3 regions of the Akkermansia sp. GGCC_0220 genome follow, and region 3 is predicted to be linked to each of the others. Evidence: riboswitches for the same ligand, from Rfam matches in the RefSeq annotation. Region 3 holds a riboswitch; each other region holds the start of a gene.
The links. A riboswitch is a leader RNA that binds a small molecule or an ion and turns the genes downstream of it on or off. The one in region 3 is predicted to bind cobalamin.
Positions count from the first base shown of each region.

Region 1: it holds a riboswitch for cobalamin, as region 3 does, so the genes downstream of both, HJW02_RS00365 (autotransporter outer membrane beta-barrel domain-containing protein) here and HJW02_RS09660 (ribonucleoside triphosphate reductase) in region 3, are expected to answer to the same signal.
Region 2: it holds a riboswitch for cobalamin, as region 3 does, so the genes downstream of both, HJW02_RS00330 (TonB-dependent receptor) here and HJW02_RS09660 (ribonucleoside triphosphate reductase) in region 3, are expected to answer to the same signal.

Region 1 is NZ_JABFCI010000001.1:88,121-91,396, reverse strand. Features, by position in the region: gene HJW02_RS00365 (autotransporter outer membrane beta-barrel domain-containing protein) at 1-1,291, opposite strand, end outside; cobalamin riboswitch at 1,395-1,533, opposite strand; gene HJW02_RS00360 (bifunctional adenosylcobinamide kinase/adenosylcobinamide-phosphate guanylyltransferase) at 1,690-2,280, opposite strand; gene cbiR (cobamide remodeling phosphodiesterase CbiR) at 2,255-3,070, opposite strand; gene cobS (adenosylcobinamide-GDP ribazoletransferase) at 3,067-3,276, opposite strand, start outside.
Region 2 is NZ_JABFCI010000001.1:80,413-83,688, reverse strand. Features, by position in the region: gene HJW02_RS00335 (cobyric acid synthase) at 1-729, opposite strand, end outside; cobalamin riboswitch at 1,066-1,213, shown strand; gene HJW02_RS00330 (TonB-dependent receptor) at 1,248-3,254, shown strand.
Region 3 is NZ_JABFCI010000013.1:25,689-28,964, forward strand. Features, by position in the region: gene HJW02_RS09660 (ribonucleoside triphosphate reductase) at 1-1,597, opposite strand, end outside; cobalamin riboswitch at 1,749-1,946, opposite strand; gene HJW02_RS09665 (glycoside hydrolase family 88 protein) at 2,154-3,276, shown strand, end outside.

The DNA.
Region 1 (3,276 bases), on a different contig from region 3:
CCGTGGAGAAGCCGGAACCCGTATTGGACCCGCTGTACAGGGCATACCCCGTTGCTTCGTCCCCCGTCGCCGTTGCTTCAATGACGCCGGTGGAACCGATGGTCGTCGTGATGCCGGCTCCTCCCATCAGGGCCGCCGCCGTGCTGCCGGCAGTTGCCGCTCTGACGGTTCCGTTGATAGTGCCGGTGGTCAGGGAGAATTCCGCCAGCAGCCCGTAGGCTTCCGCAGCTCCCGTGGAGGAGGCGGAGATGAAACCGCTGATGTTTCCCACGGACAGGGAGCCCGTGGAACGTGCCCCGGCGGCCGTTCCGGCCATGGCTTCCGCCCGGATGGAGCCGCCCACATTGCCGATGGTAATATTGGAATGGGTCTGGTAACCCCCTTCTTCTCCGGCGAAGAGGCCGTAGGCGTCCATGCCGTTGGTCGTGGCGGTAACGCTTCCCGTTGCTCCCATGTCGCCCAGCGTGATGTTTTCCCTGGCTTCAATGCCGATGGCGGAAAAGTCCTCGCTTTCATCATTGGAGCCGGAGGCTGCGGTGATTTGACCGTCCAGCCGGGTAATGTTCACCTGCCCGTAGTTGGACTGGATGCCTCTGGCTCCGTAGCCGCCGGCCGTCGCCGCGGAAATGCTGCCGGTGGAGGAAAAGGTGCCGATGTTGACGTCCTTGTAGCGCGGGCCCTGGTAGTCCATGGTATTTCCGTAGGCATACAGTCCCCTCGCATAGTTTCCTGTTCCCAGGTCCACGGAGATTTTGCCGGCCATCGTTCCAATGTCCAGGCGCCCCTGATAGGCGTAAATGCCATTGGAGGAGAAATTGGCCGTGATGGAGATGAGGGCGTCTTCCGTGATCGTTCCGATGGAGAGTATTTTCCCGTAGCTCCGGATGCCGGTGGCATTCGTTCTGGCTGCGGAGATGTTGAATGTTCCTGCCAGGGTGCCGATGTCCACATTGACTCCGGAGGAGGTGTCAATGCCGAAGGCGTTGTTTGCCGTGGAGGAGACGTTGAATACGGCATCCCCGGCAATCGCGCCAATGCTGAGGGTGCCTGATTTTCCCCAGATTCCGCGCACGTTGCTGGAGCCTGTCACGTTGAATGTGGCGGAGACCGTTCCCAGGGCCGCATCTGAGGCGGTTCTGGCTACAGTGGCGTCATAAGCGCCGGCCAGGTCTTCCCTGGCAGTATCCTGGGCATGGACCGTTCCCAGCATGCCGAGGCAGGCCAGGGTCATAGCCACAGCCTGCATCCGGTGCCTGGCGTGGCACGGTGTTTTTTCAGGAGTGTTGAACATTCCGGACTTCAAGGAGGCCGGACCATCATAGTCTGCTCCGTTCAAGCGGAGCGTGTTGGATGAATGCATGTGTATGGTCTGAATGCCGGAATACTCGCCGGCGGTTCATAAAATACTTCGGGGCTGGCGATCTGGCTCATTGCAGGTTTTTAAGCCGTGCAATATACAGTGGCGGTACCGCTCCGGATTCACACCGGATTCCCCATCTATTTCCTGCCCGTACCACGGGCTTCCCGGAAGCGCCTCCCGTAAATCATGAAGGCCCGGCCAACATACCACAGGGGCACGGAACGGTCAATCTCCGGCGCATTTCTTTATGTGAAAATGCGCAGACCGTTGAAATTCAAATCTTTTTTGCCTTCGCCCAGTTACATGGAGGGGAACCGTCCCTGGACGTCCTAACGTTTTTTCACGGTCAGGGGAAGCCCTGCCACCATGAAGTAAACTTCGTCCGCGCTTTTGGCTAGAAGCTGGTTGGCGATGCCAAGCCCGTCGCAGTAGTGGCGCGTTTCCGCGTCCGCCTGGCTGATGCCCATGCCGGTTTCAGAGGAGACCAGAACCCAGGGCACGGGGGATTGGGGGATAAGTTCCTTCAAGGCCTCTATTTCCTCAATCAGCGCTTCCTGGAACGGCTCGTAGTCCGTAGGGTCCTTCTGGGCGTACAGGGTATTGGAGGCGAGCAGGGTGACGCATTCCAGAATGACGCCGTCCACCTGATCCAGCAGGCCGGATTCCCGGACGGCGGCGGCCACATGGCGGGGGCATTCCAGCGTAAGCCAGCTTGCCGGGCGCCGTTCCCGGTGCTTGCGCACGCGGTATTCCATGGATCCGGCTCCGGGCCACACCTCCGCCGTGGCGACGTACAGGATTTTTTCCCCGAATCCGGCGGCTATCTGTTCGGCGTATTGGCTTTTGCCGCTTCTGATGCCGCCCAGGACGAGCGTCATGCGTGCAGGATTGGCGTCAGTGTTTGGAGATGTAGCGTTCATGGGATTCCAGCATGGCCTGGTGGGAGTTCAGAAAGTCGTCCAGGCTGAAGACTTCCAGAGTGATGAGGGGGGAGAAACGGATGTCCCACATGGGGTGGAGGATGGCGTCCAGCGTGGCGGCGGCCATGTGGTGCAGGGATTTGTGGTCCCGTTTTTCCAGCCCGTGCAGGTGGCACATGCGTATGTCCGGCAGCCAGAGCGGCAGCAGTTCTTCCGGCCGCAGGCCTTCCTTCCAGACATGGCCTATGTCAAAGCAGCGGGAATGGGGCGTGGCGGAGACCAGCTTGTCCAGGTAGTCGGTCGGGTGGCGTTCCAGGTTTTCCAGGGCCAGGCATTCCGGAGCGGGCAGATGGGGCGTGATTTGCTCCAGGCTGCGGAGGATGCGTTCCGTTTCACGCTCCGTAAGATGGGGGCGCATGTCCGGGCCGGGAATGTGGTCCGTAACCACGTGCATGACCCACGTGTGGGGCTCCAGTTCCCGGGTCAGGTCAATGGCGCGGATGATGTTTTCCGTGTAGCGGCGCCCTGATTCCTCCGTGGCGAAGCCGCCGTCCGTGGGCAGGTGGACGTTCCACTTGACCCCGGCGTCCGCGGCGATTCCGGCCAGCTCCCGGATTTCCGCCGGGGTAATGAGTCCCTCCCCGTGGTCTCCGGCTTCCAGCAGGAGCAGGGCGATGTCATCCGCGTAATGGACGCATTCCCTGATGGCGGGGACGTAGTAGTCCGGGATGATGAAGGAGGTGCAGCCGATGTTGAGGCCCGGGACGCGGCATTTGTGCGGAGTTTTCATAAGGTGCAGAAGGTGAGCAGGACGAGCCATTCCGTGCATTCCACGGTGCAACCGAACACGTCCCCGGTGACGCCTCCCAGGCGGCGGCGGGCATACAGGAGCAGGGCCGTGGAACCGGCCAGGGCCGTGAGCAGGGCGTACAGCCCGTGCCACCCTGCCAGCGCGCAGGCAGCCAGGGTGACGGCGGCGGCTATCAGGGCGTGGAC
Region 2 (3,276 bases), on a different contig from region 3:
CACGTTCCACGCGGGCAGGGACTGCCTCAGCCGTTCCGCCAGCGGAGCGGCGCAGACGGAAAAGCCGCACCGGACGCCGGCCATGCCGTAAAATTTGGTCAGGGAACGCAGGACCACCAGGTTGGGCAGAAGGGCCGCGTCACGGAGAAGCGATTCCGTTCCGTCCGCATAATCAATGAAGGATTCGTCAATAATCCAGATGACTCCGGGGCGGTCCCGCACGGCCTGGCGCAGGGCCGGAACGTCCAGCAGGCCGCCGGACGGATTACAGGGATTCGCCAGGAAAACGGCGCTTCCGCCTGCGGCCTGTTCCGCCGTCAGGAGGGGAGACGGAATGAAGGAATTCCGTTCCTCCGTCCGGATGGAAAGAACGTCCGTGCCATGGCGCAGGCAGGCCAGCCTGTATTCGGAAAAAGCGGGTTCCGGAATAACGGCCCGTTTCAATTCCAGCGCGCGCGGGAGGGCGTGAATCAGTTCGTTGGCTCCGTTGCCGAAGGTGAAGCAACCGGAAGGCAGCCCGTAATGAACCGCTGCCAGTTCCCGCAGCTCCGCCATGTCCGGGGAGGGGTAGGGAACGGCTGCATCCATGGCCTTCCACAGCGCGGAGGCAATGAACTCCGGCATTCCCTCCGGCCTCAGGTTGACGCTGAAATCCAGAATCTCCCGTTCGGGCCGTCCGGCGTCCGCCGCCAGGGATTTTAAATCTCCTCCGTGTGAAAAACTGTTCATGCCGTAGTAGTAGAGACCGGAATTCCGGACGTCCGCGCGTGCCGGGAAAAGGAAGGAAACGCCTTGAAGAGACGGTTTTTCCGGGAGTTGGGAACTCCGCTGAAAACGGAAATCCTTCCCCGCTGCGGGAAGGAGGGTGCAAGGCGCGTCATGGGCGCATCATGTCCTGTTCGCGCCGGGGGTGACAAGACAAAAATGGAGAACTCCGGTTGGAAAAACGGGATGGCGCGCGGCGGCTGAAAAAAGGAAGCGTCCATAAAGCGGCGGAATGTTCAAAGAAAAATTTTTTTGGCTTGTCATACCGGTCTCTTTGGTATTTCATCCGTCTCATGAACCCTTATGGGAAGGGTTACAGACCTCAGGGACGCCCGTAGCCGGGCAGGAAATAGATTGGGGAATACCGGTGTGAATCCGGAGCGGTACCGCCACTGTAAGCGAGCCTGTCTCGCAAGCCAGAAGACCAGCCTGTGGGGTTGTCCAACTGTTCGGCGAGTTACCGAACGTAAGGCACCACAACCATGCTTTATACGAAGAAAGCCCTTCAGATGGGCGCTATTGCCGTTGGCCTTGCCGCATTCGCAGGCCAGTCCTCTCTTGCCGAGTCCGCTAAAAAAGAAGACTCCAAGCCCTCCGCCAGTTCGGAAACCATGCAGGTCATGCCGGAATTGACCATGGCGTCCCACTTTACGGGCGTGCCGTACAACCGGTCCGGGGTATCCGTTTCCATCATCAATCCGGAAGAATTCCAGAAAGCGGGCATTGAAACCCTGACAGGAGCCCTTTCCCAGACTCCCGGCGTCTTCACGCTGGACGGCGGCGGCACCTGGCAGCGCGGTTCCGTGAGCAACACCGTCATCCGCGGGATGAACAAGGAAACCTACACCCTGACCATGGTTGACGGCATGCGCATCAGTGATGTCAACATGTCCGGCAACAAGCTGCTGGGGATCACCAATCTGTTTACGGTGGGCAATGTGGAAGTGGTGAAGGGCGCCCAGGGCGCCGTCTTCGGTTCCGGCGCCATTGGCGGCGTTGTCGCCATGGACACCCCGGAAGGGGAAGGCGATCCCGTGACCAGGATTTTTGCGGAAGCCGGTTCTTTCCATTCCTTCAACAGCTACGCGACTTCCTCAGGCAAGATCAAGAAGCTTTCCTACTTTGTGGGCGTGGGGTTTGAATCCACGGAGAACGATCCCACCATTTATCCGGCCATTTATGACAACCGGAAAGGCATGAACGACTTCCGCCAGTGGCAGGAAGCCGTGCGCCTGGGCTATGACGTCAATGACAAGGTGAAGGTGGGCTTTACCTACCGCCGTCTGGACTCCTACTTTGAATACCCCACCCCGTATGTGGATTACGACCAGTGGCCCGCCGTGACGGACCCCCACCTGTACAACACGGAAGACAAGAACCGCAGCAATCTGGTGACGGGGCGCGTGGATGCGGAAATTACCAAGCTGTGGTCCACCAGCTTCATGATCGGGCATTACAACATGGATTATTCCGCGCACACGCCGGGCTTCGATTTCCAGCCCAACGTGATGCGCAACCGCCGCTTCCAGACGGAATGGCGCAATGCTCTTACGTGGAACAAGGAATGGAAGACGGTCGCCGGCATGGCCTGGGACCGCTCCGACTACATGAGCGAAAACAATTACGTGGCCAAGGATGAATGGCAGAGCACGCTTGCCTTCTTTGCGGAGCAGATGTGGGCGCCCACGGACAACTTTGACGCCAGCGTGGCCCTGCGCCTGGAGCATGATTCCGTCTGGAACAACCACTTCACGTGGCGTTATTCCAATTCCTGGAAGGTGACGGGCAAGGATTCCCCCACCCGTATTTTCGGTTCCGTGGGTTCCGGCTTCCGCGCCCCCACCTACTTTGAACAGTACGCCGCCAATTACGGCTACGTGGGCAATCCGGACCTGGACGTGTCCAAATCCCTGGGCGGAGACCTGGGCGTGGAACAGCGCCTGGCGGACAACCATTACGCTTCCGTGACGGGGTTCTGGACCCGCATCAACGATGAAATCGGCACCAGGAGCGTAGGTACCTGGCCCAACTCCTACACGACTTACGACAACTTCTCCCACGCCACTTCCTATGGCGTGGAAGTAGCGTTCAAGGGGCAGTTCAAGGATGCGTGGAACAGCGGCTATTATGCCAACTACACCTTCACGATGCCCAAGCGCGACTCCATCGGCAACTATGAAACCGTCCAGATGGCCAATACCGCCCGCCACACCATCAACGCGGAGGTTTACACCTCTCCGGTTGAAAAACTGACGGTCGGCTTCGGTGTAACCTCCGCCATGGGACGCACGGACTACAACTATGCCCGGCTGGACAACTTCTTTACGGTGCGTTTGTTCGCCAGGTACCAGGTGACGGACAATGTGGCGCTCCATGTGCGTGTGGAAAACCTGTTCGACCAGAATTTCATCATCACGAATGACTATAACTTCGGACCGCGCCAGGCCCGGGGGCTGGGAGTCTTCGGCGGCGTGACGGTCGAATTTTAATTGCTTTTCAGGACTAATTGTT
Region 3 (3,276 bases):
AGGTGATGTCCATCGTATCATTGGAGAAGTTGCGCAGCAGCTCGTTCATGCCGTTGACCCCGATGGTGGAGAAATGGTTGCGGAAGGTGGGCAGGTAGCGCCTGGTGTAAGGGTACAGGCCGCGGTCATACATCTCCTGGACGAAGGCCCTTTTCTTTTCCAGGCATGATTTGGCCAGGTCCAGCAGTTCCCCCAGCCGGGCGAACAGGGCTTCCCGGTTCTGCTTGAACAGGTAGCCCAGCCGGGCCAGGTTGATGGTCACCACGCCGATGGAGCCGGTCATTTCCGCGGAGCCGAAGAGGCCGCCGCCGCGCTTGAGCAGCTCCCGCAGGTCCAGCTGGAGGCGGCAGCACATGGAGCGCACGGCGTCCGGCTTGTAGGCCCGTTCGTCCGGCACGCGTTCCCCGTTTTCATTCACGGTGTACTGGCTGCCGATGAAGTTCTGGAAGTAGGAGGAGCCGATCTTGGCGGCGTTTTCAAACAGGAGCGGCACGTTTTCCCCTTCCCAGTCAAAGTCTTCCGTGATGTTGACGGTGGGGATGGGGAAGGTGAAGGGCTGTCCCGTGCTGTCCCCTTCCGTGAGCACCTCGTAAAAGGCCTTGTTGATCAGGTTCATTTCCTTCTGGAAATGCTTGTAGGTCAGCTCTGTCAGCTTGTTCACGCCGCGTTCCCGCGCCAGGGAGAGCAGGCCCGGGTCCTCCACCCCTTCAAAGAGGTGCTCCCCGCCGCTGAAGGGGGCCTGGTCCCGCAGGTCCCGCGGCACGGTCCAGTCGATCGTGACGTTGGTGAAGGGGGACTGCCCCCAGCGGGAGGGCACGTTCAGGTTGTAGACGAAGCTGCGGATGTCCTTCTTGATGCGCGTGAAATCCGCCTGGTCCTTGAAGGCGTAAGGCGCCAGGAAGGTGTCAAAGGAGCTGAAGGCCTGGGCTCCGGCCCATTCGCTTTGCAGAATGCCCAGAAAGTTGGCCATCTGGCCCAGTGCTTCCCGGAAGTGGCGCGGAGGCCTGCTGTTCACGCGGCTGCGCACGCCGTTGAATCCTTCGTTGAGCAGGTTGCGGAGGCTCCACCCGGCGCAGTACCCGGTCAGGCAGTCCAGGTCATGAATGTGGTAGTCCCCTTCCCGGTGGGCGGCCCCCTCCCGTGCGGAATAAACCTGGTCCAGCCAGTAGTTGGCAATCACCTTTCCCGCCGTGTTATTGATGAGGCCGGCGTTGGAATACGTGGTGTTGGAGTTGGCGGCGATGCGCCAGTCGCTCTGGCCGATGTATTCCTCCACCGTCTGCTTGCAGTCCACGTACGTGTTGCCGGAATAGAGGCCCCCGAGCTGTTCGCGCTGCATTTTGTGCAGGAAGCGGTAGGTGATGAAGGTCTTGGCCGTGTCAAAGTATCCGCAGCGGAACAGGGCGCGTTCTATCATGTCCTGGATTTCTTCCACATGCGCGCAGTCCTGATGGCTCAGCTTGGCTTCCACTTCTTCGTAAATGGAACGGTTGTAGGCGGTGCCGGAGCTGTGGAACGCGTTCTTGACGGCTTCCTCAATTTTGTAGCCCTGGTATTGTTCCTTTTTTCCGGAACGCTTGATGATGCTTGTTGCCATGGTGGGTGTCTCGCTTGGAAGGGATGATGACCGCTCATCCGCGAGCCTGGGCAAAAGCCTGGAAAAATCATAGGCAGGGGCCGCCGCATGCGTGCATTTTTAACAAGGGGCACGATGAGGACCTGTGCGTATGTTCATCCTGTCCGCGGGATGGGATACGGGGGCATCAGGTCGTCTTCTGGCTTCCGGTGCGACATGTGATGGGGACTTCCCGACTGCTGGCAGTCAGTGTCCGGTCCATCGTCTACCGGTTACAGCGGCGCGTCCGCGACGGATTTTCACCGTCTTCCGTTACCTGCGCTGAAACGCAATGAACCACAGAAAGAGAACCCCCGCAAGGAAAATGTATAAATAATGTATTAAATATTTATAATGATACAATATGTTGTATATATGCTGCGGGGAATGGTTGATAACGCGGCATTCCCTTCCGTCATGGCACCATATGTGCCCTTGCCTCCCCTTTCCGGGAACCGGGGGAAAACGGGACAGGCCGAAAAGGGAAGATTCATTCCTCACGGAGAAATTTCAGCGCGGCTTTTTCCGTACCAGTCAAATGAATTTCTTTTCCTTTTCAAAAAACGGATGGCGTAAATCCTTCCTTCTGCTGGTTCTTCCCGCGCTTTCTGCGGGGAGCCCCGCTTCCGGCGCTCCCGCGGACTGGAATGAAAAGACCATCCGGGATAATCTCCGCCTGGTGGCGAAATGGCAGGCGGAGCATCCCAGAAAACGCTCGCCGCTGCACTGGACCTACGGCGCCTTTTATTCCGGCTTGGTGCAGTATGGCCTGGCCGTCCCGGAAGGGCCGGGATTGCCGCTGCTGAGGAAAACAGGAGGGGAACAGGAATGGAGAACCCTGAAACGGCATTACCATGCGGACGATCACGCCGTGGGCCACGCCTGGATGGAGATGGCGATGGAAGACGGAAATACCGCTGCGGCGGAGAAAATACGCGCCGTGCTGGACGGGGTGATGAACCGGCCCTCCTCCGCTTCCCTCCAGTTCGGGACTCCCGGCTGCCAGGACCGCTGGAGCTGGTCGGACGCCCTGTTCATGTCCCCTCCCGTGTTCGTGAAGCTGGCGGCCTATACCGGAGACCGCCGGTATCTGGAATTCATGGACAGGGAATACAAGCTCACCTGCGACTATCTTTTTGACCGGAAGGAAGGGCTGTTTTTCCGTGATTCCCGTTACTTCACCATTCCGGCGGCTAATGGGAAAAAGATGTTCTGGAGCCGGGGCAACGGCTGGGTGATTGCCGGACTGCCGCTTATTCTTCAGGACATGCCCGCGGACTGGCCTTCCCGCCCCTTTTATGAGGATCTGCTCAAGCGTATGGCGGCATCCCTGAAAAAATGCCAGTCGCCCGACGGTTCCTGGCACGCCAGCCTGCTGGACCCGGAAGAGCCCCCCTTGAAGGAGATGAGCGGCACCCTCTTTATCATGTACGGGATGCTGTGGGGGGTGAACCAGGGGTATCTGGATGCGGATGAATATCTTCCCGTCATCCGCAGGGCGTGGAAGGCCGCCTGTGATTCCGTCAACGCGGAAGGCGCGCTGGGCTGGGTGCAGCCCATTGCCGACAAGCCGGGCCATTATTCCGGGGAGGATACGGAAGCATACGGCGCGGGCGCCTACCTGATGGCCGGCACCGAACTGCGCAAATACGTCATTGGCC